One region of the Dyella sp. SYSU CM1112 genome, then DNA from elsewhere that is predicted to be linked to it. Evidence: riboswitches for the same ligand, from Rfam matches in the RefSeq annotation. Region 1 holds a riboswitch; each other region holds the start of a gene.

Region 1 (7,282 bases):
ACGTGTAGTTCTCGTTGAGGATCAACTTGCTTCGTGGCGTGGAGTTGGCCAGCAGGCCTTTGATGTCGCGATAGGTCACACGCTGCAATTGCAGGCCCAGCGCTTCCAATTGTGGCGGATTCGGCGCTACGCCCATGACTTGCGTGCGGTTGTAGTTATAGCTCAGCGTGCTGTCCAGCACGCCATCGTTGCCGAAATCCGAATGGTAGCTGGCGACGATGTCGCCGCCCTGAGTGCGTGTATCTACCGCGTTGGTGAAATACTGCGCCGAGCTATAGGACACATTGGTGATGCCATGCGCGGCAAGGTAATCCACCACCGCCGGATTGTTGAGTCCGCTCAGCGTGCTGGAGAGCACGATGCGGTTGTAGATCTGGATCTGGTAGATATCCAAGGTCAGCGTCAGCGGGTCGATCGGATTGAACACCGCGCCGACGGTGTAGTTGTGCGAGCGCTCCGGACGCAGTGACTGAGCTCCCAGCAATTGCGCTACCGGATTGTTCACTGGCAACAGGCCGGTCTGATAGATGCCAGGCGCTACCCCAGGTCCTGCGTTGCTGGGTGTCAGGTAAAGCGAGCCGATCTGGGAATAGTCTTCCTGCGCCAACGACGGGGCGCGGAATCCGGTCGAGACGCTGCCACGCAACGCGAAGCGATCGGTAAAGTCGTAGCGTGCAGCCAAGGCACCCGACACCGTGTTGCCGAAGTCGTTGTAATCCTCATGCCGTACGGCGAACGAGGTGCCGAGTTTGTCGGTGAGGTTGGTTTCCAGACTTACATACTGCGCTACGTCGCTGCGACTCCATGAGCCCACGTTCACGGGACTGTAGCCACTGAAACCCTGCGCGCCCCCGCTCACGCCCGATGTGCCCACGTAGTACGAACTCGGATCGCCAGCACTGATCTGATACGTGTCGCGTTGATACTCGCCGCCGAAGGCCAGCGTTACCGCATTGGGCAACCAGCTCAGGTTGAAGTCTTTTGCGATATCGACATCGGCGACCTGCTGCGCGGATGAGACCACGCCATCGAAGAAGCTGTTGGGCGTATAGCCAAAATCGTGCAGGAAGGCGTAGTTGGCGGTGTGGATCGTATCCAGCGATACACGATTGCCGCCGTAGTTGGCGCTTACATCCCAGCGCCACCCGCCACTGGTTGTGCCGCGTACGCCGGCTACCAGCGCCTGATCGGTGCTGCGAGCCTGTAGTAGCGGTTGATAGCCGCCGGGATAGAGCGACGTAAGCAGGGACGCTACTGATGACGGGTAGCCATAGGGATTGCGATACAGCTCGTCGGAAATCGCGTTGCGATCGTGGTAGCTGCCAAAGGCATAAAACTGGATGTTGTTGGTGAGGTCGTATTGCGTGTTCAGGAACAGATTGTGCTCGCTCACCGAGGGATCGCCGAACACTTGTTTCTCACCGAATTGGGGATAGCGGATGTCGACGCCGCCATGATTGGTCGGATCTTGATGCCCGTCATCCACGCTGATGCGCAGCCAGCCTTTGTCACCGCTCAATGGAATGCCGAAGTTGGCCGAACCCTGCCATTGTCGTCCGCCGCCGCGTTGGTATTGGCCGCCATCCAGCTCCACCGAGCCGCCTTGCGCACCATGCTTCAGAATGATGTTGATCACACCGGCGATCGCGTCGGAACCGTATTGCGCAGACGCACCGTCACGCAGCACTTCAATGTGATCGATGGCAGAAAGCGGAATGGTGTTGAGATCCACCGGAGCTGAACCGCGGCCGATGGTGCCGTCCACGTTCACCATGGCGCTGTTGTGCCAGCGCTTGCCGTCGACCAGCACCAGGACTTCATCCGGAGCCAAGCCGCGCAACTGTACGGGACGTTGCGAATCGGTAGTGTCGGTGGCGGAAGGGCGCGGAAAATTCAGCGAAGGAATCAGGCGCGCGAGAGCAGTGGAAAGTTCGGTGGTGCCGGTGCTTTGCAGGGCTGAAGCCGGTACGACGTCGATCGGCGATAACGAGGTGCTGTCGGTTCGATTCTGCGCGCGTGTGCCGGTCACGATCACGGCCTGCAGGTTTTTCGCTTTGTCGCTGGAGGCTGCTTGCGAGGTGTCCTGGGCAGCAGCGGTGGTGGCGAGTGCCAACAACACTGAAGCCGTGAGAAGTTTGATGGAATCGTTCTTGGGCCTGCCTTGATAAGGCGAGCGGTCGTCTTTCTTCATTGCGAGTTTTCCCCTAGCTTGTTGTTTTGCTGCGGGGCAGCAATTTCAGATTAATGACAATGAGGCGGACCATCAACCGACGATTAGGCGTCCGAAAGTCCAAATGGAAATATCGCTACCCGGCATGGACTTACTCCCTATGTCAGCCATTGACGCGGGCCGCCTCACGCCAGCATCGTTATCGGTCGGTGCAGCTGGCGTGTAACGACGCTCGGGCTAGGCGTCCTGGAGCAGGACATTTATGATGCTCCGGCCTAAGGTGACTGCTGGCCCTAAAGCCAGTGGTTGAAACGGGAATCCGGTGAGATCGCTCAGTGTCAGGGCGATGACTCCGGAGCTGCCCCCGCAACGGTAGGCGAGCAACAGGTCCACAGAGCGCCACTGTGCCGAGCACGGGAAGGCGTGGGCCAGAAGGCGCAGGCCTTCGCTCGCAAGCCCGGAGACCGGCCTTATGCGAGAGCTTGCCTCGGCAGGCTTTAAACCAGACAGGCGGAGGGCCGTGTCCGGGTGCCACGCCTCGGCGTGTTGCCGCATCATCTTCCTTCCGTGTGTCGAGCGCCCTTGCCGGGCACACGATAAGGAGTGCATCCATGAATGTGTCTTTCCCGTTTGCCGACCGTGCCGCGGTGCGGCCATGAGCGAACGTTCGCCGCGCGATGACATGACACCCGAAGAGCGTCACCGCGAACGCATGCAGCGCAAAAAAGAGTTGGTCGATCGCAAGATCGCGCGCGCCACGATCGATCGGGGCGTGCTGGTGGTGAACACCGGCAACGGCAAGGGCAAGAGCTCTTCCGGTTTCGGCATGCTGGCGCGTTCGCTGGGGCACGGCTTCAAGTGCGGCGTGGTGCAGTTCATCAAAGGCACCTTTTCCACGGGTGAGGAGGCTTTTTTTCGCCATTTCGCCGGCGACCAGCTCGACTATCACGTCATGGGCGAGGGCTTTACCTGGGAGACTCAGGACAAGGCGCGCGACATCGCAGCGGCGCAAGCCGCATGGTCCATCGCCGCAGGCATGCTCGCCGATCCCGCTTATGACTTCGTATTGCTGGACGAGCTCAATATCGCCTTGGTGAAGCAATACGTATCGCTGGAGCAAGTGCTGACGGCCGTGACGGCACGTCCCCCACGCCAACATGTCGTCATCACCGGCCGCGGCGCACCGGATGGATTGATCGCTGTCGCCGACACGGTCACCGAGATGCGTGTGGTCAAGCATGCTTTCGAGGCCGGCATCAAGGCACAAAAAGGCGTGGAGCTATGAGCCATGTCCGGCACTGCCCGGCCTTGCTGGTTTCCGCGCCGGCATCGGGGCAGGGCAAGACTTCAGTGACCGCTGCACTTGCCCGCTGGCACACCCGGCAGGGGCGGCGCGTGCGTGTGTTCAAGACCGGGCCCGATTTCCTCGATCCCACGGTGCTGGCCTGCGCCGCAGGTACGCCGGTTTATCAGCTCGATCTGTGGATGTGCGGCGAAGCGGATGTACGCAAGCGTCTCTTTGATGCCGCGGGCGATGCTGATCTGATCCTGGTGGAAGGTGTAATGGGGTTGTTCGATGGCGCGCCGTCCAGCGCCGATCTTGCACAGCAATTGGGCGTGCCGGTGATGGCGGTTATCGATGGTTCGGCGATGGCGCAAACCTTTGGCGCGCTTGCCTGTGGCCTGGCAACCTACCGTGAAGGGCTGTCGATGTATGGCGTGGCTGCCAATCGCATCGGTAGTGCTTATCACGCGCAGCTGCTGAAAGAGAGCCTTCCTGCCTCCTTGCACTGGCTCGGCGCATTGCCGCGCGAAGAGCGGCTTGCGCTGCCGGAACGGCATCTGGGTTTGATCGCGGCAGCGGAGCTATCCGATATCGATGCGCGACTCGATGCCTTGGCCGATGCGTGGGCGCAACATGCCGCAACGGCACTGCCGCCGCCTGTTGCATTCGAAACCTCGGCCAGCGAAAGCATTCCGCCCCTATTGAAAGGACAGCGTATTGCCGTGGCGCGCGATGACGCATTTTGCTTTATCTATCCGGCCAATCTGGATCTATTGCGCGCGGCGGGTGCGGAATTGTGTTTCTTCTCGCCTTTGGCCGGTGATGCCTTACCCGACTGCGAGGCCGTATGGTTGCCGGGTGGTTATCCAGAGCTGCATCTGGATGCCTTGTCGCGACGGACCGACTTGCATGCAGCCTTGCGCACGCATCGCGATACCGGCAAACCCATGCTTGCCGAATGTGGCGGATTGCTCTTCGCGCTCGATGGGCTGACGGATCAAAGCGGGCACGAGGCGACGATGGCGGCTTTATTGCCCGGTCGTGCGGTCTTGCAACCGCGGCTCGCAGCGTTGGGTCTTCAGGGCGTTGATCTGCCTGAAGGCAGCTTGCGCGGGCATACTTTTCACTACGCGCAGGCATCGATCGATGCGGAGCCGATCGCACATGCGTTCAATCCCAATGGGGGCCCTGGCCGCGAGGCGGTCTATCGCGATCGTCGCTTTACCGCCAGCTTCGTGCACTTCTACTTTCCTTCGCATCCCTCGGCGGCCTTGGGCTTGTTTCGCGCATGAGCACCATGACGGCCATGCTTGCCGCCGTTTTGCTTGATGCATGGCTAGGCGAGCCGCGCCGTGGGCATCCTCTGGTGGCATTTGGCCGTCTAGCCGTCTGGATCGAGCATTGCATACATGCGGATCGACGTGTGCGAGGTATATTGGCGTGGGCGTTGGCCGTGCTGCCCTTGGTTCTGATGCTGCGGACCATCCAGCAAGCTGTGCCGGCATGGGCGGCATGGTGCATCGCGGTCATAACGTTGTATCTGGCGCTAGGCTTGCGCAGTCTTGGAGAGCATGCGCGGCCCGTGGCCGAGGCGCTTGCCAGGGATGATCTCGATGCGGCTCGCCATGCCGTCGGGCGCATGGTCAGCCGTGACACTGTGGCTTTGAACGCACAGCAGGTTGCCGCCGCCGCGACGGAGTCCGTGCTGGAAAATGGCAACGATGCCGTATTCGGCACCTTGTTCTGGTTTGCCGTGCTCGGAGCGCCCGGTGCACTGCTCTATCGACTGGTCAACACGCTTGACGCAATGTGGGGTTACCGAACGCCGCGCTATGAGCGGTTTGGCTGGGCGGCGGCGCGCATCGACGATGTGCTCAACTTCCTGCCCGCGCGGCTTACCGCGTTTACCTATGCGCTGGCTGGGCATTTCGATGGTGCGTGGCGATGTTGGCGCACGCAGGCTGCGCAATGGGACAGTCCCAATGCGGGCCCGGTCATGGCTGCAGGCGCGGGCGCTCTCGGTGTGCAGCTGGGCGGTGCGGCGCCGTATCACGGTGTGTGGGAGGCGCGGCCGCCACTCGGCGAAGGTCAGGCACCCGATGCCGGTTCCATTCACAAAGCATGTCGTCTGGTCCGTCATGGTGTGGTGATCTGGATGCTGGCAGCGCTGCTGCTTGGTATAGCAACAAGCGGAGGCATCCATGCTTGAGCATGGCGGACGTTTGCGGCGTGCTGCGCACAAGTACGGCATCCCATGGGAGCAATGGCTTGATCTGTCCACGGGTATCAGCCCGTTCGGTTGGCCGGTGCCGGCCATCCCGCCTGCAGCGTGGCAGTGGCTTCCGGAGGAAGAGGACGGTCTGATGGATGCGGCGTATGCGTACTACGCAGCACCGCATATATTGCCGGTGGCGGGTTCGCAGGCGGCCATTCAAGCGTTGCCGTCGCTGCGTGCGCCGTCACGTGTCGGCATCATCGCACCCGGATATGCCGAACACCGGCAAGCATGGGAACGAGCGGGACACCAGGTGAGCGGCATGGCTGCCGATGCATTGTTCGCCGAGCTTGCATCCTGGGATGTGCTGGTCTTGATCCATCCCAATAACCCTGGCGGAGATCGCTTCGAACCGGAGCAGTTGTTGCAGATCCACGAAGCGCTTGCAGCGCGGGGTGGCTGGCTGGTGGTGGATGAGGCGTTCATGGACGTAACGCCAGACCGTAGCTTATGCCCACACACATATCGCGAAGGTCTGATCGTGCTGCGCTCGGCAGGCAAGTTCTTTGGTTTGGCGGGTGCGCGCGCCGGGTTCGTATGTGCCGCCCCCGCTTTGCTCAATGCGTTGCAGGAGAAGCTCGGACCGTGGACATTGAGCGGGCCTACGCGCTACGTATTGCAGCATGCGCTGGTTGATACATCCTGGCAGATGCACGCGCGCGAGCGCCTTCTGCGTACGAGCGAACGCTTGTCTGAATTGCTGAGTCGGTACGGACTTGCCCCTGCAGGAGGTTGCGGCTTGTTCCAGTGGTGTTTGCATGTGGACGCATCATGGCTGCATGGTGAGCTTGCGTCGCGCGGCATTCTTGTGCGCTTGTTCGATACGCCATCGAGTTTGCGCTTCGGTTTGCCGCGCGATGAGATTGCGTTCGAGCGCCTGGATAGAGCACTCGGCGAGATACGGCGATGACCGCGCATGTACTGATGGTCCAAGGCTGCACGTCGGACGCCGGCAAAAGCACACTGGTGACGGCATTGTGCCGATGGGCCTATCGACGCGGCAGCAGGGTCGCGCCGTTCAAACCCCAGAACATGGCGTTGAATTCGGCTGTGACGGTGGATGGCGGCGAAATCGGTCGCGCACAAGCGGTACAGGCTCAGGCTTGCAAGCTCGAACCGTTAGTCGATTTCAATCCCGTCTTGTTGAAGCCAAATACGGACGTAGGTGCCCAGGTCATCGTGCACGGCCATGCTGTCGCTACCATGGACGCACGCGACTACCACGCCTACAAACGAGTTGCTTTTGAAGCTGTGATGACATCCCACCGTCGGCTGGTCGACGCTTACGATGCGGTGATCGTCGAGGGTGCGGGCAGCCCTGCCGAGATCAACTTGCGTGATCGTGACATTGCCAATATGGGCTATGCCGAAGCTGTCGATTGCCCGGTGATTCTTGTTGCAGACATCGATCGTGGCGGTGTGTTCGCACATTTGGTCGGCACGTTGGCCCTGCTTTCAGAGAGCGAGCGCCAACGCATCGTGGGTTTCGTCATCAATCGGTTTCGCGGCGATCTCGCGCTGCTGCAGCCGGGCCTCGACTGGCTGCAGCAGC
Region 2 (7,282 bases), 110 kb from region 1:
ATTTCACCCGTCCCGATCACTCGCTGGAGTGGCACGGTATCTGGCTGACATTCGCAACCTACTCGCTGATCGTCGCGGTGCTATTCGTCTTCCTCTTCAAGCACAAGCACGAACCCGAAACCCGGCAAGGCATTCCTGCGCACTGACGTTCACCGCCGCATGTCCCTACCCCTTTGCGTGAAGGATGGCGGGGCAAGTCACAAGCTTCGCCTGCCTCGTGCGAAGAGAGAGACGAGCAGCCAGGGTTACAATACCCCTATGCAGATCGGCCCCTATCGCATCGACCCGCCCGTGGTGCTCGCACCCATGGCCGGCGTTACCGACAAGCCTTTTCGCCTGCTGTGCAAGCAGCTGGGCGCGGGCCTTGCCGTGTCTGAAATGACGACAGCCGATCCGCGTCTATGGCAAACCCGCAAATCCATCCAGCGGATGGATCATGCAGGCGAGCCTGAACCCGTCAGCGTGCAGATCGCCGGCTACGATCCCGTCATGCTGGCCGAGGCAGCGCGGTTCAACGTTGCCAATGGCGCGCAAATTGTTGACATCAACATGGGCTGTCCCGCCAAAAAGGTATGCAACGTGTGGGCAGGCTCGGCCTTGCTGCAAGACGAGCCGCTGGTCGCGCGCATCGTGAAAGCGGTAGTGAGCGCGGTAGAAGTCCCGGTCACGCTGAAAATCCGCACCGGCTGGGATCGGCAGCACAAGAACGCCCTCACTATCGCGCGCATTGCGGAGGACAACGGCATCGCGGCACTCGCCGTGCATGGACGTACACGTGCGGACAAATACGAAGGGGAAGCCGAATACGACACGATTGCCGCAGTGAAATCGGCCGTTCGCATACCGGTCCTCGCTAACGGCGATATCGCGACACCGCAACAAGCCAGGCATGTACTCGACGCAACGGGTGCCGATGCGGTGATGATCGGCCGCGGCGCGCAAGGACGGCCATGGATTTTCCGGGAGATCGCCCACTACCTGGCGACTGGAGAAATGCTGCCAGCGCTTCCACCGCTGGAGGTTTCGGCCATCTTGCTTGGCCATCTGGAACATCTTTATGCGTTCTACGGCGAACAGGCCGGCGTACGTATCGCGCGCAAGCACTTGGGTTGGTATGCAAAGGATCGGCCCGAGAACACGGCCTTTCGTGATGTCGTCAATCGCGCCGAGCACGCACACGACCAACTGCGCCTGACGCGCGAATACTTCGAAGGGCTGCAAGCGCAGTGGCGCATCGCCGCTTGAATGACGCATTCCGATAAATGTTCGCAAGCCTTTGCGGCGCCGAAGCAGGCATCATCGGCAAGTCGTTCTTGATGCCACGCCACGATGTACCTCTCCTTCGCCCGCTCGCTGAAGTTTCCGCTGCATATCGCCATCCTCTTGAGCGTCGCACTGCTGCTCAGCGGCTGTGAGGCGAGCCTGTTTGCCGGACTGAACGCCACCGATCGCCGTGCCGGCATCGTGGCAGAACATGGCATCGTCTTCGATCCGCAGCACCAGCTGAAGCTGGATGTGTACCGACCACGGAATGCGGAACACGCCCCAGTCGTGGTGTTTTTCTATGGTGGCAGTTGGGTCCGCGGCGAACGCGCGTGGTACCGCTTCGTGGGGACGGCACTGGCTTCGCATGGCGTCGTGACGGTCATTCCGGATTATCGGAAATACCCACACGTGAAGATGGACGGCTTCATGACGGACGCCGCGCGAGCGGTCGCGTGGACATTTGCCCACGCTACAGCATGGGGTGGACGGGCGAACGACATCTTTGTGATGGGGCACTCGGCCGGCGGCCAGATCGGCGCACTGCTGGCAACCGATCCATCGTGGCTGACGCCTTACAATCTGCATCCTTTCGATCTGGCCGGCTTTATCGGCCTGGCCGGCTGTTATGACTTCATGCCGATTCCCGCCAGCGAAAAGGACATGCTCGGCATGTTCGGCCGTGATGCCGCCTCACAAGCACGCGCCCAGCCCGTGCGTTTCGTGCACGGTCACGAGCCTCCCATGCTACTGCTGCAAGGCGAAGCCGACCATGAAGTCGAACCCTCCAACGCCATCTCGCTTGCCCATGTACTCAAGGCGCATCACGAAGAAGTCTGGTTGCGCCTGTACCCCGGCGTAAGCCACAACGCATTGGTATTTGCCCTGTCTCGCCCGTTCCACGCCGATGCGCCGACGCTGGACGACGTCATGCGTTTCATCCACGCCCATCCCATAGCCCTTGCTCACTGAGCCGCATGCACTCCCCGGCAACAAGGTGACGGAGTAACGTAGCTACGCGCCTGCGTCATTGAAGGCACGCCGTGCATGGGGTTGCGGACAGCTTGGCATGAACAGCATCGCTACCGGCGACTTCCCCTACATCCATGGTTTTTCGGATGAAGAGCAATCGCGTCTGATGCGTCAGGCGCGCATGTTCGAAAGCACCCTCTACAGCCACATCGATTACAGCAATGCGAGCCATCTGCTCGAAGTGGGATGCGGTGTCGGGGCACAAACCGAAATACTGTTGCGCCGTTTTCCGGACCTGCACATCACGGGCATCGACCGCTCGCCTACGCAATTGGCTGCCGCCGAACGCAACCTGTCCGCGAAGGCATGGTGTGCATCGCGCTACGCGCTGCGCCAAGCCGACGCCGCCGATCTGCCTTTCGCAGACCGGAGTTTCGATGCCGCCTATCTCTGCTGGGTGCTCGAACATATGCCCAGCCCTGCGCGCGTGCTGAGCGAAGTTCGTCGCGTGCTCAGCCCTGGCGCCGTAATTTACGTGACCGAGGTGCTCAATGCCTCGTTCTTCCTCGATCCCTACTCGCCCAACCTGCTGCGTTACTGGATGGCCTTCAACGATCACCAATACGACAGCGGCGGCGATCCCTTCATCGGCGCCAAGCTCGGCAACCTGCTGCTGGCCGGTGGTTATCGCGACGTACAAACCGAAGTGAAAAGCGTGCTGCTGGACAATCGTCAGCCCGGGCGCCGCAAGCAGATGATCGCGTTCTGGGAAGAACTGCTGCTCTCCGCCGCGGAACAACTCATTGCCGCCGGAAAAACCGATGCGGTAACCGTCGATGGCATGCGCGGTGAATTACAGGCCGTGCGCAACGATCCCAACGCGGTGTTCTTCTTCGCCTTCGTACAAGCACGCGCCGTGGTGTATTGACCGGCTCGCCCTGCCGAGAGTCATTGACCATGGCTATGCGTTGAGGCTACTGTTCGCCCGCTGAGGTTTTCATCTCTTTATCCGAATAAAGAGATGCAATTAAAAGGGAAGCCGGTTGGATTCCGGCGCTGCCCCGCAGCGGTGTGTGGAAACGACCTTCGCTATGAGCACTGGGCTATTGCCTGGGAAGCGGCGAACAGTAGGCGGCGTAATGCCTGGTCCACGAGCCCGAAGACCTGCCCCAGCCGAAGCCACCCGTTCGCAACGGCGCTTCGTACGACCTGGGATCTCCGCGGGGAGAGCCGGCACCGCGTCGCCCACTGACGCAGCGCCAGCCTGCCCGCGGTTTACCCAGCTCGCCCGCGGGGGCGAAGGTCGACGGCGCGCACATGGCAATGCCCTGGTCGCGTCTGCCTTCGTTCCTCTTTGCCACGCATTGCAATGAGGAATACACGATGACACACACCACTTATCTTGGTTTTCCGCGCATCGGCCACCGCCGTGAACTCAAGCGCGCACTGGAACAGCATTGGCGCAACGGTAACGCTAGATCCCTGCTCGACACGGCACACGCACTACGACGTCGACATTGGCAGCTTGCTCACGCGGCAGGCATCGGCACGGTCGCCGTCAATGACTTCTCGTTCTACGATCACGTGCTCGACACCGCCGTCTTGTTCGACGCGGTGCCCGACCGTTACCGCCCCCTATGGCAGGAGGATGCGTTGGCCGGCTATTTCGGCATGGCGCGTGGCAACCACACACTGCACGCCTTGGAGATGACCAAGTGGTTCGACACCAACTATCACTACATCGTGCCGGAACTCCACACAGGCCAGCGCTTCCGGCTTACCGTCAACAAACCTCTCAACGAATGGCTTGAGGCGCGTGCGCTGGGATTGGAAGGCCGTCCCGTCTTGCTTGGACCCGTTTCGTTTCTGCGCCTGTCCAAGACCCGCGACGGCAGCCCTGCACTCGACTTGCTCGAGGCACTGCTGCCCGCTTATCTCGAACTGTTGGAGCAGCTTGCACGCGCCGGCGTTTCCTGGATCCAGTTGGACGAACCCTGCCTGGTAGAGGATCTGGATGCCGTGACCCGGCACGCCTACCGCATTGCCTACACAGCCTTGGCGACGGGACGTTCTCCAAAGCGGTTGCTGACCACCTATTTTGCAGGTCTTGGCGACAACCTCTCACTGGCCGCCAGCCTGCCGGTCCATGGATGGCACGTCGATCTGGTGCGTGCACCGGAACAACTTCCCGCACTCCTGTCTGCACTGCCGCAGCAGGGCGTGCTCAGCGCCGGCATTGTCGACGGACGCAATGTCTGGCGCAGCGATCCCGCACGCGTGCGGCCACTCCTGCAAACGATTGCCGAGTCCCGCGGAACCGACCATGTGTGGCTCGCGCCGTCTTGCTCGCTGCTGCATGTTCCCGTCGACGCGGCGCAGGAAACCGCGTTACCACGCGACCTGCAGAACTGGCTGGCGTTTGCTCGCCAGAAATTGGAAGAACTACGGCTCTATGCAAACGAACTCCACGGCGACAGCAACGCCACGGCTATTCTGGATGCACAGGCCGCCCAGCTCGCCGCACGCGCACAGGCACACGGCGTGCAGCGTGAAGACGTCCGTGCGCGTGTCCGCGGATTGAGTCCGCAAGCCACGCAGCGTCGCTCTCGCCTGATGCATCGATGCAAAGTGCAGGCGGACAAGCTCGCGCTGCCGTTATTGCCCACTACCACCATCGGCTCCTTTCCACAGACCGAGGCACTTCGCCACGCTCGCGCCGAGCATCGCGCGGGGCGTATGGATAAGCAGCGTTACGAAACCACCTTGCACGAGGAAATCGAACACGTCATTCGCTTCCAGGAACGTATCGGACTCGACGTGCTGGTGCACGGCGAACCCGAACGCAACGACATGGTGGAGTATTTCGGTGAACAGCTCGACGGCTTTGCCTTTACGCGCCACGGCTGGGTGCAAAGCTACGGTTCGCGCTGCGTAAAACCCCCGATCATCTGGGGCGACATCGCGCGGCCACACCCCATGACGGTACGCTGGTCGGCTTACGCGCAGTCGCTGACCGACAAGCCGGTAAAAGGCATGCTGACCGGACCGGTGACCATGTTGCAGTGGTCGTTCGTGCGCGACGACCTGCCGCGCGAGCACGTCTGCTTGCAACTCGCCCTGGCCCTGCGCGACGAAGTGCATGACCTGGAAAGCGCCGGCATCCACGTTATCCAGATTGACGAACCCGCACTGCGCGAAGGCCTTCCGATCCGGCAAGCCGAGCAAGCGCCCTATTTGGATTGGGCGGTCCACTGCTTTCGCGTCTCGACCGGCGGCCTGCACGATGCCACCCAGATCCATACCCACATGTGCTACAGCGAATTCAACAACATCATCGAGACCATTGCCGCGCTGGATGCCGACGTGATTTCCATCGAGAGCAGCCGCTCAAAGATGGAACTGCTGCAAGCCTTTGAGAACTTCCGCTATCCAGGAGCCATCGGCCCTGGTGTGTATGACATCCACTCCCCGCGCGTGCCGTCGCAAGACGAAATGACGGATCTGCTCGAACGGGCCTTGACCGTGCTGGAACCGCCACAGCTATGGGTCAATCCCGATTGCGGGCTCAAGACACGCGGCTGGGAAGAAACGGAACCGGCCCTGGCCGCCATGGTCGGTGCCGCACGAACCCTGCGCGCAGTACTGACAGAAAACGAAACCTGACACCTCCCGTCCCCTCTCCTTGAAGGGGAGGGGACGCAGCGGCAGTCCCCCGCCAGCATGGGCTGAACCCGGGCCTCACGGTCACATGGATATGCCAGACTGGGCAGTGAAACCCCGGGCTGGTGCGTGTATCATGCGCAACTCCCTTTTACATCTCTTTATCCGTAAAGAAGGATATAAGCCACGATGAGCAATTACCTCTTCACCTCCGAGTCGGTCTCCGAAGGCCATCCGGACAAGGTTGCCGACCAGATCTCCGACGCCGTGCTGGATGCGATCCTGGCCCAGGATCAGCGCGCACGTGTCGCTTGCGAAACCATGGTGAAGACCGGCGTGGCGATCGTCGCCGGCGAAATCACCACCAGTGCCTGGATCGACCTGGAAGCGCTTACCCGCAAGGTGATCCTGGACATCGGTTACAACTCCAGCGACGTCGGTTTCGATGGCGCTACCTGCGGTGTGCTGAATCTGATCGGCAAGCAATCGCCGGATATCAACCAGGGCGTGGATCGCAAAAAGCCTGAAGAACAGGGCGCCGGCGACCAGGGCCTGATGTTCGGCTACGCCACCAATGAAACCAAGGATTTCATGCCGGCTGCGATCTACTACTCGCACCGCCTGGTCGAACAGCAGGCCAAGATCCGCAAGAAGAAGAACTCGCCGCTTTCCTGGCTGCGTCCGGACGCCAAGAGCCAGGTCACGCTGCGCTACGAAGATGGCGTTGCCACGGCCATCGACGCCGTCGTGCTCTCCACCCAGCACGATCCGGACGTCAAGCAGAAAGACCTGGTCGAGGCCGTGCGCGAGTACATCCTCAAGCCCGTGCTGCCGGCCAAGCTGCTGCACAAGAACACCAAGTTCCACATCAACCCGACCGGCAAATTCGTGATTGGCGGTCCGGTAGGCGATTGCGGCCTGACCGGTCGCAAGATCATCGTCGACACCTACGGCGGCTGGGCCCGTCACGGTGGTGGTGCATTCTCAGGCAAGGATCCGTCCAAGGTGGACCGTTCCGCAGCGTATGCCGCGCGCTACGTGGCCAAGAACGTCGTGGCCGCCGGCATCGCCGACCGCTGCGAAGTGCAGGTGAGCTATGCGATCGGCGTGGCTGAGCCCACCTCGATCTCGGTGACCACCTTTGGCACCGGCAAGATCGCCGACGAGAAGATTGAAAAGCTGATCCGCAAGCACTTCGACCTGCGCCCCTACGGCATCATCAAGATGCTGGACCTCATCCACCCGATGTACCAGCAGACCGCCAGCTACGGTCACTTCGGCCGCACGCCTTACGAAGTGAAAGGCCCGGACGGCAAGACCTACACCGCCTTCTCCTGGGAGAAGACCGACAAGGCCGATGCCCTGCGCGCAGACGCCAAGCTGTAAG
Region 3 (7,282 bases), 350 kb from region 1:
GCCAGCGCGTTCGATTGCGCCAATGCGTTGTAATAGATCTCTTCCGCGATGCGCGTGGACAGCTCCAGGGCTTCGGCGGAATCGAACGGCAGGCGCAATTTGAAGAACACGTCCTGCAGACCCATCACGCCCAGACCCACCGGGCGCCATTTGCGGTTGGCGGTGGCGGCCGTAGCAATCGGATAGAAGTTCAGATCGATCACGCGGTCGAGCTGGCGCACGGCGGTGCGTACGGTGGTGGCGAGCTTGGCAAAGTCGAACGCACCGTCGACTACGTGACGCGCGAGATTGACCGAGCCGAGATTGCACACCGCCGTCTCGCCGGCGTTGGTCACTTCCAGAATCTCGGTGCAAAGGTTGGAGAGGTGAATGACGTTCTCGGATTTGGCCGTCTGATTGCTGGTGGCGTTGCTGCGATCCTTGAACGTCATCCAACCGTTGCCGGTCTGGGCCAGGGTACGCAGCATGCGTGCATACAGCTCGCGCGCTTTCACCGTTTTGACGGCCAGGCCCTCGGTTTCGGCCTTGTGGTAAGCGTACTCAAAGGCTTCGCCCCAGCTATCGACCAGATGCGGCACGACCTTGGGATCGAACAGCGACCAGTGCCCGTCGTGCTCCACGCGGCGCATGAATTCGTCGGGAATCCAGTTCGCCAGGTTGAGATTGTGCGTGCGGCGCGCTTCGTCGCCGGTGTTGTCGCGCAATTCCAGAAACTCTTCGATGTCGGCGTGCCAGGGCTCCAGATACACGCAGGCCGCACCCTTGCGCTTGCCGCCCTGGTTCACGGCGGCGACGGAAGCGTCCAGCGTTTTCAGCCACGGCACCAGGCCATTCGAGTGGCCATTGGTGCCCTTGATCAGCGAGCCGCGCGAACGCACGCGCGAATAAGCCAGGCCGATGCCGCCGGCGAATTTGCTGAGCTTGGCGACGTCGCCGTATTTTTCATAGATCGATTCCAGCGAATCTTGCGGCGAATCCAGCAAAAAGCAGGAACTCAGCTGCTCATGCGCCGTGCCTGCATTGAACAATGTCGGCGAGCTGGCGATGTACTCCAGCGAAGAGAGCAGGCGATACAGTTCCAGCGTTTCACCGATCTCATTGCCGCCCAGTGCACAGGCAATACGCATGAAGAAGTACTGCGGCGTTTCGATCACCTTGCGCAGCTGCGGATGGCGCAGCAGGTAACGGTCGTACACCGTGCGCAGGCCGAAGTACTCGAAGCGGCGCGAGGCGAGCGGATCGATCGCATCGTTGAGCTTGCGCGCGTTCTCGGCCACGTAATCGCGCAGGCGCGCGTTGAGGATGCCCAGTTCTGCGCCGCGTGCAATGGATTGCGAGAAGCTCTGGATTTCCTGGCCGCTTACTTCCTTGTCGATGAAGGCGCTGAGCAGGCGTGCGGCGAGCTGGCCGTATTCGGGTTCCTCGGCCGTCAATGCGGCGGAGGTGCGAATGGAAAGCTGATCCAGCTCCTGCGTGGTGGCGCCGTCATACAGGCCGCCGATGGTCTTGAGCGCCACGCGCAGCGGATCGACAGCGTGCAGGCCCTCGGCACTGCGTGTTACCGCGCGGACGATCTTGTTGACGTCGACCACTTCCTGCTTGCCATTGCGCTTGGTGACGCGCATCTGGCCGGGGTTGTGCGGCGGGGTCAGGGTGAAAGGAGCTTCGGCAGTAACGGACATCGTGACAGGGCTGGCAGGGGATGACGGATCGGTATCGGCGGAAAAAGCGGTCGTGTCCGCGCGGGCGGCGGTGCGCTCGCGCGATTCGGTATCGAGAGGTTGCATGTCGGACACTCCGGGTTGTGGAGGCCGTCCCGGCCGGAACGATCCGGTTGGAATGGACGGACTCCCTGGACTCAACCGCCTGCTCCCGCGCGCAGGGCTGATGTGGCAGCTAGGGTGGGGAGTCGTCCGATGCGGGTGACATCCGCATCGTGCGACACACTTCCCCGCGGAAGCCGTCACCGGCGGCATGACGTTCCAGTCATGCCGTGTCGGCAGGTCTTCGGACTTGCGGATGTGGATCTTGCGACCCGCCTAATGACCCCGGCTTCCCAGTCGCGAATCGACCAGTGCCCATGGGGCGTTCGTCTCCGCTTACCGCTGCGGGGCAGTTCCGGATTCGCACCGGATTCCCGAGCCGCCTCCGTTTACCTGGCGACGGCGACCGACGGAGCACAACATATCGGGGTAATCTGTGTCGGTCAACCCAATAATTTGTGGATAAGCCGGTGGATAAGCAGCCTGAAACCAGGCGCCGCGCGGCTTGCGGGATTTTTGTGACGGACTGCCCATAACACGATGGCGGGCTGATCCATGGTCGATGGGGCGCGGCCCTTCCGGTGCGTCCCAATGACGCCGGACACATGACAGCCGCGGGTCGTTCGCTAAGCTCCAAGGCATGTCCCTGGGGAGTGAAGCGATGAACGGGTACCGTCGAATGGCAGTCCGCTGGTGGTGGGTGGCATGCCTGCTCTTATGGCCGTGCTGGGTGCAGGCCGCTTCGATCAACGATGCCGCGCTGGCTCCGACGCCGCCGATGGGCTGGAACAGCTGGAACCATTTCGGCGCCGACGTCACCGATGTGGACATCCGTCACGCGGCCGATGCGATGGTATCCAGTGGCATGGCGGCGGCCGGCTATCGTTACGTCATCATCGATGACGGCTGGCAGGGGCAGCGGGACGCGCACGGCATGCTGCACCCGAACGCGAAATTTCCCGACATGAAGGCACTGGCCGATTACGTGCACAGCAAGGGCCTTAAATTCGGCATCTATTCCTCGCCGGGTGAAAAGACCTGCGGCGGCTTCACGGGCAGTTACGGGCACGAGGCGCAGGACGCGCGCTTGTTCGCAAGCTGGGGCGTGGATTACCTGAAATACGATCTGTGCAGTTTTTCGCGGCACATGCGTGGAAAGAGCCTGGCCGAGCAAACGGCCATGATGAAAGCGGCATACCAACGGATGCGGCAGGCATTGGACGCCACCGGACGTCCTATCGTCTATGCGCTGTGCAGTTATGGCTGGGGCCGCGTGTGGGAATGGGGCGCGGACCTGGGCGCCAACTTGTGGCGCACCACGGATGACATCCAGGCGAACTACATCAGCATGATGTTCAACGCCAATTCGCAGCTAGGCTTGGAGCGTTACGCGGGACCTGGCCACTGGAACGATGCGGACATGCTGGAGATCGGCAACCAGGGCATGGATTCGCAGGATAAGGAACGCACGCACATGAGCCTGTGGGCGCTGCTGGCTGCGCCGTTGATTGCAGGCAATGACCTATCGTCCATGAGTGCGGTGACGCGCGAGGTGCTGACTAATCGCGAAGTGCTTGCGATCGATCAGGATGCACGCGGCATCGCCGGTGGTCGCGTGATGCAGGCTGGTCCCATCCAGCTCTGGTCGCGCCCGCTGGCGGATGGATCGATGGCGGTGGGCTTGCTCAACACGCTCAACCACTCGCTGGATGCGACGTTGGATCTGAAGGCGCTCGGCTTGGGTGATAGCGTCACGGCACGCGATGTGTGGGAGCACCGCGATCTCGGGCGGATCGACAGCCGGCATGTGTTCGAGGTGCCGGCTTATGGCGTGGTGCTGCTGAAGGTGAGCGGAGCAAAACGCTAGCAGCATGCGCCTTGGTAGGTGTGCGTCGCTATGCCGATGCGTCATCTTCGTCTTCGCGGGGATGACGCATTCATGCACGCATCAAGTTACTGGTAGGCGATGCCGTTGCTGAAAAACTAAAGTCGGTGCAGCGTTCGGTGTTGCGGATGGCGATAAGCCATCCAGGTAGCGATAAGACCGCACAATGCGGCGAAAGAAAGCCACAAGCCTGGCGCTGCCTTGTTGCCGGTGATGTGAATCAGCCATTGCGATATGGCCAGGCTGGAGCCGCCGACCGTTGTCGCCAGGCTATAGGCCAATGAAAAACCGGTGGTGCGTACTTCTATCGGCATGATCTCCGTCAGGGCGACCACGAGTGCGCCGTTATAACTGGCGTAGAGGAAGGAGAGCCACAATTCCACGCCGAGCAGTTTGCCGAAATCGGGCGACGCGGCCAGCCAATGCAAGGCAGGGTAGGCGGTCGTCAGGGCAAGTAAGGTACAAGCGAGCAATAACGGGCGGCGTCCGATGCGATCAGACAGCGCGCCCATCAGCGGCAACCAGATGAAATTGGAGATGCCCACGCACAGGGTGACGGTGAATACATCCAGGTGCGACAGCTTCAGGACGGCGGAACCGAAGGTCGGCGTGTAGGCGGTGATCAGGTAAAACGACACGGTGGTCATCATCACCATCGCCATGCCGACCAGCACAGTGCCGGCATGCGCCATCATCGATCGATAGATCTCGCCGATGCCGGGGCGATGCCGTGCAAGAAACGCTTCGGTTTCTTCCAGCGAGCGGCGGAGCAGCAACAGGAATGGAACGATCAGGCAGCCGATAAGAAAGGGAATGCGCCAGCCCCATGTTTCCATCGCCTGTGCAGGCAATGCATAGTGCAGCGTCAGGCCCAGTGCGGCGGCGAACATCACTGCCACTTGCTGACTGGCCGATTGCCATGAGCAGTAGAAACCGCGATGTCCGGGCGTGGCGATTTCCGAGAGATAGACCGACACGCCGCCGAGTTCGACACCGGCCGAAAAACCTTGCAGCAAGCGTCCTGCCAGCACCAGTAATGGCGCGAGCACACCGATCGTGGCGTAACCGGGAACGGCGGCTACCAACAAGGTGCCGATCGCCATCAGGCTCAAGGTGAGCAGCAAACCACGACGACGGCCGTGATGGTCGATATAGGCGCCGAGCACGATGGCGCCTATCGGTCGCATGACAAAGCCTGCTGCGAACGCGAGCAGGGTGAGCAGCAGCGAGGCGTAAGCGCTGTGACTAGGAAAATAGGTTCTGGCGATGGCCGGGGCGTAATAGCCGTAGACCATGAAGTCGTACATTTCCAGAAAGTTGCCGCTGACAACGCGGAAGATGGTCTTGAAACGTTCGCGCCGGGAATGCGCTACCGCAGCGTGGGACATCAATAGGTTCCTTATCCGACACGACGCCGGTACGTGACATACATCGAACGTAGCAGCGTGCGAGCAGTCATGCGTGCCGAATGATCGCAAAGGCAGGCACGAGGTGGCGAGCCTTACATGCTCACATCGATCTCAATCGGATAATTGACTGAATCGGACAGTTTCGGCGGCTTGGGAAACGTCCACGCGGAGAACTGACCGGCCAGGCATTTGGCGACCGGTGTCGGCGCGCGTACGTCCACATTCAAGGGATGGCCGTCGGGCGAGATATCGGCTACCAGCGTAAAGGGCGATTTATCGGCGGGAGTGTTGCTTGCCAGGCAGCCTTTCAGCGCATCCGTCATAGGGTTGCCGGTCTTGGCCCAGAACTGCTTTTGGTACGCCGGTCCGGTGGATCCTGCTTCGATCAACTTGGCGCGCTGCACACGTGCCGTGAAGCTGTCATCGGCAGGTGCGGCGGGCGATGTGCCAGCGAGAAGCGCCACAGCAAGGATCGTCAGCATGGATAACTCCCGGGTTCATGCGAAGACAGCACAGTACAGCCCCCACTCGGGTGAGTGAAGCGTGGGGCAAGAAGGCCGTACTTGTCATTCGGGGCGATGCGGCAGGGCGAGGTATTCCTCGCTCTGCATTTCGATCAGGCGCGACTCGGTACGCCCGAACTCCGCGCGTAGCCGCTCGCCGTCGTAGAGCTCGGTGATCGGCGCAGCCGCAGAGAGAATCAGCTTGACGTGACGGTCGTAGAACTCATCGACCAGCTGCACGAACCGCTTGGCGGGATCTTCGCTATAGATGGTGAACTGCGGTACGTTCGACAGGATGATCGCCGGCGCGGTCTTGGCAAGCGCGATGTAATCGGCGACTGCTCGCGGCCCCTCGCATAGCGCAGCGAAGTCGAACCACAGGATGGTGCTGGCGCGCTTGCGTACGGCAATCGGGCGATCGTTGATGATGATCTCGCCACCGTCGACGATGTCGCCGTGCGCCTGGGTGGAAAAAATGCGTGACAGCTCGCGTTCGGCCTCGGCGCCGGGCGGCGTGTGATAGACCGGTGCGTGGGTAAGCGCACGCAAGCGCCAATCGTGCGAGGAAATCATTTCCACGACATGACATTGCTGCTTGATGGAAGCGATGGCGGGCAGGAAACGTGCGCGCTGCAGCCCTTCCTTGTAGAGATTATCAGGCGCGGTATTCGATGTCGTGACCAAGGTGACCCCGCATGCAAACAGGGCTTCCAGCAAGGTGGACAGGATCATGGCGTCGCCGATGTCGTTGACCAGGAATTCGTCCAGGCACAACACGCGGCAGCGTGCGGCGATACCGGCGGCTACCTCGACCAAGGGGTCCTGGCGTTCGCCCAGCTCGCGCAAACGCTCGTGCACCTCGCCCATGAAACGATGAAAGTGACGGCGCAGCGCTACGCCATGCGGCAAGCTGGCCGCGAACAGATCCATCAGAAAGGTTTTGCCGCGTCCGACACTGCCCCACAAGTAAAGGCCGCGCACCGCATCGCGATGCTCTCCGCCCAGCAGTAACTTCAAGCGCCCAAGCAAGCCGTTCCCGTTTTCGTCGGCGGCGCACAAGGCCATCTGCATGCGGTCGAATTCCGGCAGCACGGCCAGTTGCGCGGGATCGGAGGTCCAGCGGTGAGCCGCGACGCCTTCCTGGTAACGCGCGCTGGGGGATAGTTGAGTCATGACGAAGCGATCTTGCGTTGATTTCTGATCTCGATGCCGTCATCCCCGCGAACCAGGGAGTCAGCCTTCGTTTTGGGGATGGGGAGCAGAGGGATTCCCGCTTTCGCGGGCTGGCGACCAGTGGGATGAGAGCCGTTTCTCAAGGGCGCTTGTGCGTGTGTTATTCACGCATGTGCGGTAAATAATCCTGTGCCCAATGCTTTACGGCGCCGCGCAGGTCCATCAGGCGACGATGGAAGAAGTGGCCGGTTTCCGGCATGCGGATCAGCTCGGGTGGTTGTTCCAGGCTATCGATCCAGTCGAACACGCCTTGCGGTTCGACGACTTCGTCTTCTTCGCCCATGACGACCAGCCAGGGGCATGTGGGAAGGGCCAGCGTTTCGTGCGACCAGCGGCCTATCGGCGGCGCGATGCTGATCAGCGCATCAGCCTTGAATCTCACGGCGTTGCGCAAGGTGACATAGCTGCCGAAGGAGAAGCCCGCTAGCCATAGTGCGTCATCGGGTCGCATGCTGCGTACCCAAGCCACCACGGCGGCGAGATCTTCGC
Region 4 (7,282 bases), on a different contig from region 1:
GAGGGTTGGGGCGGGATTGCCCGAGCGTGCGCTGAGACCGACCGCTACGCTGTAGCAGCCGTTGCTGCTGCTAAGCGAACCATAGGGTGCTCAAACACGCCGCTTTATCAGGGGCTGTAACGCAAGGTCAGATACCAGGTACGCCCTAGCTGGTTGTAGTAGTAGGCGGTCTCGTAGCTGTGATCGAACGCGTTCGCCAGTTTGGCTTCCACCTGCCAGCCGGGTGCGAAGGTGTAGCTGGCGCGCAGATCGGTGGTGGCGTAGCCGCCCAGGCGATAGACGTTGGCCGCGTCGTCATAGCGCTTGCCGGAAGCGAATTCCGTTACGCCGAGATTGATCTTGCCGAAGCGGCGGTCGACATCGATGCGTGCGGTGCGCTCGGCACGGCGTGGCAGGATGTTGCCGTTGTCGGCGCTGCCGTCGTCGTCTTTCGGCTGCAGCAGCGTGAGATAGCTTTGTACGCGCCAGTCGTCCACATCGAAACCGAATTGGCCTTCAATGCCGCGGATGCGCGCGCGGCTGATGTTCACAGGAACGAATTCGCTGTTGAAGCCGATCAGGTCGGTGATGCGTGTCTGGTACGCGTTTACACCCCAATTCCAATGATCGAGCTGTTGCGTGAGGCCGACTTCAACGCTGCGCGAGGTTTCCGGCTTCAGGTCCGGATTGGAGGTGGGCACGCCGCCGAAAGCCGGGAAATACAGATCGTCGAAGGTCGGTGCATGGAAAGCGGTTCCATAACTCACCGATAGCACGGGCCCATGTTCGAAGTGATAACCCCAGGCCGCGGAGCCGGTGTTGTGGTTGCCGAACTGATCATTGTGATCGTGACGCGCGGAGACCTGTATTTCGTTCTGGCCGAAGGTGCCCTGGTATTGCGCAAAGGTGCCGGTATCGCCGCGCGTGGTCTGCTCGAAGGCGGTGTCGCTGGTGATGTGTTCCTGCTCATAGTCCACGCCTACGGTGAGCAGTTGATTGGAGGTGAGCGTGATGTCGTTCTGCCACGAGGCCTGGTTGCGGCGGGAATTGAAATAACCGGTGCCGGTGCGTGGGTAGTACAGGCCGAAATAACTGCCCTGGTAGAACGTGGCGTCGTCATCGCGGGTTTGCCCGGCGTCGAGCGTGACTTTCCAGATCGAGAGCGGCGAAAAGCTCAGGCGCGCGCCGGCTACGTATTGCTCTTCGATGGCGTCATTGCCGCCATAGGGGCTGCCGGTGTATTCGGCGTTGCTTTTGCTGCGCAGCCAGTCGAAGGCCAGTTCGGTGCCGTTGTCCCAGCGATAACCGAAGTTGGCGAAGCCGTTCCAGTTGCGGTAGGCGTCATTGCGCGGATCGTCGACGAAACAGGCGACACCGAGTTCCGCCGCACCCATGCGGCAGGCGGGAATGCCGCCGGTGTATTCGCCGCCGAGGCTGGCGTTGTACCAAAGATGATCGGTGCCGCCGGACAGGCCTGCCTGCCCGTTGACGAAACCGTGGCTGCCGCCCGTCACGCTGACGGAGGGCGAAATACCGCCGTTAGGCTGGCCGTGGCGGGTAAAGATCTGGATCACGCCACCCAGCGCGTCGGAGCCGTACAGGCTGGCGCGCGGTCCGCGCACGATCTCGATGCGGTCAATGACGTTCACCGGAATCTGTTCCAGCGCGGCCAAGCCGGAGCTCACGGAGCCGATGCGTATGCCATCGACCAATACCAGCACGTGCGTGGCATTGGTGCCGCGCACATAGACGGAAGTCTGCTGGCCGATGCCACCCGTTTGCGCAATGGAAATGCCAGGAAGGCCGGTGAGCAGATCAGCCACCGAAACCGGCTGCAGCCGTTCGATGTCTTCGCGCGTAATGACGGTTACCGATGACAAGGCATCGTTGGCGGTAATGGCGGTACGGGTGGCGGTGACGATCACCGGCGTCAACGTGCCGCTTTGATCGGAGGTGGTTTGGGCGTAGAGGGCCGGGCTGGCCAATCCGGCCAGCAGCGCCGCTGCAAGCGCAGTCTTCTTCAACATGATGTGTATGACCCCTTGCCGCACGTCCCCGCGCGGCGCAGATGAATGACTGGCGCCAAAGGGGAAAAGCAGCGGAAAGAGCGGGCAGGCGACGGCTGCAGCGCGATCTCCGTGCCTCGCCCGCCGCGAGCACCAGAACCTGGAGAGCCATTCAAGGCTCTGTCGCGGGCCGGTCTCCGGACTTGCGAGTGGCATGCGGATCCGCATGCCGCCGAACGGCGCCTTCCCATGTCGTGCACAGTGGCGTGTGACCGTTCGTGATAGCTGCCGGCCATGTCATGGACCGACGGCGCTACCGCGCTCGCTTACCGTTGCGGGGGCAGTGCCGGCCTTGCTGTGGGAACACAGCGCACCGGCTTCCCGTTTCATCCCCTGGGCGAACAGGGGACACCCGAAACGGGCGCCACTGTAGCGGTTGGGGACGGCCAGGGCAATTCGCCGTTATTTCCACCGCAAGAACATTTCCACCGCAAGAACGAATGACCCCTCTCCTGTAGGCGGGGGAGGTCATGTCTCGGTTGTAATGCGCGGCATCAGTCCGTCTGCAATTCCGCTACGAAGTCGTAGATGTCGCCGCGATACCAGGAGGTGGTGAATTCCACCACGCGGCCATCGTCGAGGAAGCTGCGGCGTTCGATATGCAGACCGGCACTGCCCACGCTGACATGCAACAAGCGGGCCTGACGCGCCGCCAGCAACACGGCGCGCAAGCGCTGCAACGCACGCACGGGGCGGCTGTTGTGCTTTTCCAGTGCTTCGTACAGCGAGTCGTGCACTTCGTGCGGATCGGGCAGCACACTGGCCGGCACCACGCTGCGTTCGATCGCCAGCGGCTCATCTTCGGCATAGCGCACGCGGTGCAGGCGCGCCACCAGCACGCCGGGGGAAAGGTTCAGTGCCATCGATTCTTCCGGCGTCACTTCGCCCACGCTGCGTTCGAAGAATTCGGAACGCGGATGCAAGCCGCGTGCACGCAGGTCTTCGGTAAAGCTGGTCAGCCGCGACATCGGCTTGATGATGCGCTCGGCCACAAAGGTGCCGGCGCCGTGGCGCTGGGTGAGCAGGCCTTCTTCAACCAGGCCTGAAATTGCCTTGCGTACCGTCACGCGCGACAGACCCAGGACCTGCGATAAATCGCGTTCGCTGGGTAAGGTCTGGCCCGGCTCGATGTCGCGATGCTGGATCACATTGCGAATAGCCCGGCGCAGCCGCAGGTAAGCCAGCGGCTGATGGGTGGTCGTATCACGGCTCAGGCGCCGGTATTCCTCGGCCAGGGCACTTTGCATAGCTGGCAACCATACCAATGGCGAACCACTGGCACAACAGGGCGTTACACGGGGTGGCCGCCAGCTTAGGAAAATTTTGCATACGATTGCACACCGAAAACACTGGTATGGCCTGGTATGTCATTGGTACGATCAGAGTTCCCCTGGCAGCCGCATCCCCGCGACTGCCCGCATTCCATGAGGTGAGTTGTGACTGCACCTGCTCAACCGGTCGATCTGTTCGATCTGGTGATTTTCGGCGGTACCGGCGACCTGGCCGTACGCAAATTGCTCCCTGCCCTGTTTCATCGTTTTATCGACGGCCAGATCCAGCCCGGCAGCCGCATCATCGGCGTGGCCCGCGAGGGTCTGGATGACGACGGTTATCGCGCGCAAGTCCGCTCCGCCATCAACGGCGCAGCCAAGGCGCAGGCGGACAAGCTCGACGCCTTTCTCAAAATGGTGCACTACCGTCCGCTCGACGCCCGCAAGGACAACGGCTGGGACGACTTCGCCAAGCTGATGGGCGAACAGCCCGATCACGTGCGCGTGTTCTATCTCTCCACCTCGCCCGAATTGTTCGTGGACATCTGCCAGCGTCTGGGCGGCTACGGCCTCAACGAGGGCAAGTCGCGCGTAGTGCTGGAAAAGCCGATCGGTCATGACCTGGCCAGCGCCAACCGCATCAACGATGACGTCGGCCGTGTCTTCGCGGAATCGCAAACCTTCCGCATTGACCATTACCTCGGCAAGGAAACGGTGCAGAACCTGCTGGCGCTGCGCTTCGGCAACGCCCTGTTCGAGCCGCTGTGGAACGCCGGCCATATCGATCACGTGCAGATCACCGTGGCGGAAACGCTCGGCGTGGGGCGCCGCGGTTCCTATTACGATCATGCCGGCGCGCTGCGCGACATGGTGCAGAACCATATGCTGCAGCTGCTGTGCATGGTGGCGATGGAGCCGCCCTCTTCGCTGTCGCCGGATGCGGTGCGCGATGAAAAGCTCAAGGTGCTGCATGCGCTCAAGCCGATCAATGAAGCCAACGCTGCCCAACTCACCGTGCGCGGCCAGTACCGGGCGGGCGCGGCCGAAGGGCAGAGCGTGCCGGGCTACATCGAAGACTTGAACAGCGATAGCAAGTCGAAGATCGAGAAGTCCAATACCGAAACCTTTGTGGCCTTGAAGGCGGAAATCGCCAACTGGCGCTGGTCCGGCGTGCCGTTCTATCTGCGCACCGGCAAGCGTCTGGCCGAGCGTGTGTCGGAAATCGTGGTGGCGTTCAAGCCGGTGCCGCATTCCATCTTCACCGCTTCGGCCGGTCCGCTGGCACAGAACCGCCTGGTGCTGCGCCTGCAGCCGGATGAAGGCGTAAAGCTGTGGCTGACCATCAAGCATCCGGGTCCGGGCGGCCTGCGTCTGCGCCACGTACCGCTGGATATGAGCTTCGCCGAAGCGTTCGGCGTGCAACAGCCCGATGCGTATGAGCGTTTGCTGCTCGACGTGGTGCGCGGCAACCCCACCTTGTTCATGCGTCGTGATGAAGTGGAGGCCGCATGGAACTGGGCCGACCCGATCCTCGCTGCCTGGGCGGCGACCGGCGAGTCGCCGCGTCCGTACACCTCCGGCACCTGGGGACCGAGCGCGGCGGTAGCATTGATTGAGCGCGATGGCCGCACTTGGGATGAGGATCACGAGCCGTGAGCGCGAAGCACGCCTTGCATGCGTTCGATGACGCCCAGGCGCTGGCCGAGGCCTTGTCGGCAAGCCTGGCGGGTAAGTTGCGCGAAGCGATCGATGTGCGCGGCGAAGCCTTGATCGCGGTTTCCGGCGGCAGCACGCCCAAGCGTCTGTTCGAGGCGCTTTCAAACAAGGCGCTGGATTGGTCGCGGGTGACCGTCACGTTGGTGGACGAGCGCTGGGTGCCCGAATCGGATGAGCGTTCCAATGCACGACTGGTTGAATCGCTGCTACTGCAACACCGGGCGGCCGATGCGGAATTCGTGCCCTTGTACGTGGAGGCCGCGACACCGGAAGCCGGTATTGGTGAAGTGCGTGCACGGGTGGCTGCCTTGAAGCAGCCTTTCGACGTGATCGTGCTGGGCATGGGGCCGGATGGACATACGGCTTCTTTCTTTCCCGGTGGCGATCGCCTCGGCGAAGCACTGGATACGTCGAACACGGCGCAAGTGTTGCCGATGCGAGCACCAGGCGCCGGCGAACCGCGCATCACGTTTACCTTGCCGGTGCTGTTGAAGGCGCGGACGCTGTATCTGCACATTCAAGGCAACGACAAGCGTGACGTGCTGGCGGAAGCGGAAAAGCCTGACAGCACCCTGCCCATTGCTAGCGTGCTGCGTGCCGAGCGGCCACTGGAAATTTATTGGTGCCCTTGAAGCGTCGCCTCTTGCCTCGCCCTGCCCCCTTCCGCGAGTGCGACAAGCAGAAATGGATTCCGCTGCGTAGGGGAATGGCAATGACGCCAAGGCCGCATCAAACATCGTCAAACCGTTGCCGTTAATCCGACTGGCAAGAAAAGCATCAACGCCGAGCTCTCTCGGTTGGAGTCTGAAATGAGTTTGCATCCCGTCGTTGCCGAAGTGACCGAACGCCTGCGCGAGCGCAGCCGCGATACGCGCGCCGCTTATCTGGATCGCATCCAGGCCGCGATGATCGACGGCCCGCATCGCGCACGCCTTTCCTGTGGCAACCTCGCGCACGGCTTTGCGGCATGCAACGCGTCGGACAAGGCCGCGCTACGCGAAGGCCACACGCCGAATATCGGCATCGTCACCGCTTACAACGACATGCTCTCGGCGCATCAACCGTATGAACGTTATCCGACGTTTATCCGCGAGATCGCGCGGCAAGCAGGCTTTACCGCGCAGGTGGCCGGCGGCGTGCCGGCGATGTGCGATGGCGTGACGCAAGGGCGCGCGGGCATGGAACTGTCGCTGTTCTCGCGCGATCTGATCGCGATGACCACGGCCGTGGCCTTGTCGCACGACATGTTCGACGGCGCGCTCTACCTGGGCATCTGCGACAAGATCGTGCCGGGGCTGCTGATCGGGGCCTTGAGCTTCGGACATCTGCCCGGCGTATTCATACCCAGTGGCCCGATGCCCAGCGGCATCAGCAATGAACAGAAATCGAAAGTGCGCCAGGCCTACGCCGAGGGTAAGGCCAGCCGTGACGAATTGTTGGAAGCCGAAGCGGCTTCTTATCACTCAGCCGGCACCTGCACCTTCTACGGCACGGCAAACTCCAACCAGATGCTGATGGAGATCATGGGCCTGCATTTGCCGGGCGCGAGTTTCGTAGCGCCGGATACGCCGCTGCGTGATGCGCTCACTGCCGAAGCCGTGCGCCGCTGCGCCGCGCTAGGCAAATCGGGCGTGCATCTGCCGATCGGCCATATCGTCGATGAGCGTGCCATCGTGAATGGCGTGGTGGGCCTGCATGCGACCGGTGGTTCCACCAATCACCTGCTGCATCTGGTGGCGATTGCGCAGGCGGCCGGCATTGCACTGCGCTGGGAAGATTTCGACGTACTGTCCTCGGTCGTGCCCTTGCTGGCGCGCGTGTACCCGAATGGCTATGCCGATGTGAATCAGTTCCACGACGCAGGCGGCATGTCGTTCCTGATCGATCAGTTGCTGACTGCCGGTCTATTGCACGGCGATGCGCGCACTGTCGCAGGCACGGATATGTCCGGTTACGCAAAAGTGCCGGAATTGGATGCCTCGGGCCAGCTGATCTGGAAACCGGTATCGAAGGAGAGCGGCAACCGCGGCGTGCTGCGCGGTATCAGCGAGCCGTTCCGCACCGATGGCGGCCTGCGCATGCTGCACGGCAATCTTGGCCGTTCGGTGATCAAGGTTTCATCCGTGCCGGAAGATCGGCTGGTGATCGAGGCGCCTGCCGTGGTGTTCCACGACCAGGATGACATCAAGCATGCTTTTGATCGCGGCGAGCTCAATCGCGACTTCATCGCGGTAGTGCGCTTCCAGGGAC

Evidence for each region. Region 1 has a riboswitch for cobalamin ahead of cobO (cob(I)yrinic acid a,c-diamide adenosyltransferase). Riboswitches for the same ligand answer to the same signal wherever they lie in the genome.
Region 2: linked by a shared signal. The riboswitch ahead of metE (5-methyltetrahydropteroyltriglutamate--homocysteine S-methyltransferase) and the one ahead of cobO (cob(I)yrinic acid a,c-diamide adenosyltransferase) in region 1 are both predicted to bind cobalamin.
Region 3: linked by a shared signal. The riboswitch ahead of AC4HNJ_RS05550 (ribonucleoside-diphosphate reductase subunit alpha) and the one ahead of cobO (cob(I)yrinic acid a,c-diamide adenosyltransferase) in region 1 are both predicted to bind cobalamin.
Region 4: linked by a shared signal. The riboswitch ahead of AC4HNJ_RS09585 (TonB-dependent receptor domain-containing protein) and the one ahead of cobO (cob(I)yrinic acid a,c-diamide adenosyltransferase) in region 1 are both predicted to bind cobalamin.

The regions. Positions count from the first base shown of each region.
Region 1 covers NZ_JBZEGI010000002.1:213,512-220,793, reverse strand. The annotation lists gene AC4HNJ_RS04140 (TonB-dependent receptor plug domain-containing protein) at 1-2,191, opposite strand, end outside; cobalamin riboswitch at 2,432-2,657, shown strand; gene cobO (cob(I)yrinic acid a,c-diamide adenosyltransferase) at 2,853-3,455, shown strand; gene AC4HNJ_RS04130 (cobyrinic acid a,c-diamide synthase CobB) at 3,452-4,747, shown strand; gene cbiB (adenosylcobinamide-phosphate synthase CbiB) at 4,744-5,664, shown strand; gene cobD (threonine-phosphate decarboxylase CobD) at 5,657-6,640, shown strand; gene AC4HNJ_RS04115 (cobyric acid synthase) at 6,637-7,282, shown strand, end outside.
Region 2 covers NZ_JBZEGI010000002.1:318,912-326,193, forward strand. The annotation lists gene AC4HNJ_RS04515 (nucleoside permease) at 1-146, shown strand, start outside; gene dusB (tRNA dihydrouridine synthase DusB) at 259-1,245, shown strand; gene AC4HNJ_RS04525 (alpha/beta hydrolase) at 1,330-2,235, shown strand; gene AC4HNJ_RS04530 (class I SAM-dependent methyltransferase) at 2,333-3,163, shown strand; cobalamin riboswitch at 3,210-3,421, shown strand; gene metE (5-methyltetrahydropteroyltriglutamate--homocysteine S-methyltransferase) at 3,619-5,898, shown strand; gene metK (methionine adenosyltransferase) at 6,085-7,281, shown strand.
Region 3 covers NZ_JBZEGI010000002.1:558,565-565,846, reverse strand. The annotation lists gene AC4HNJ_RS05550 (ribonucleoside-diphosphate reductase subunit alpha) at 1-1,682, opposite strand, end outside; cobalamin riboswitch at 1,982-2,189, opposite strand; gene AC4HNJ_RS05545 (glycoside hydrolase family 27 protein) at 2,425-3,630, shown strand; gene AC4HNJ_RS05540 (MFS transporter) at 3,747-5,036, opposite strand; gene AC4HNJ_RS05535 (peptidase C13) at 5,150-5,539, opposite strand; gene zapE (cell division protein ZapE) at 5,624-6,733, opposite strand; gene AC4HNJ_RS05525 (alpha/beta hydrolase) at 6,894-7,282, opposite strand, start outside.
Region 4 covers NZ_JBZEGI010000005.1:158,189-165,470, forward strand. The annotation lists gene AC4HNJ_RS09585 (TonB-dependent receptor domain-containing protein) at 108-2,006, opposite strand; cobalamin riboswitch at 2,157-2,416, opposite strand; gene AC4HNJ_RS09590 (GntR family transcriptional regulator) at 2,540-3,292, opposite strand; gene zwf (glucose-6-phosphate dehydrogenase) at 3,482-4,972, shown strand; gene pgl (6-phosphogluconolactonase) at 4,969-5,664, shown strand; gene edd (phosphogluconate dehydratase) at 5,842-7,282, shown strand, end outside.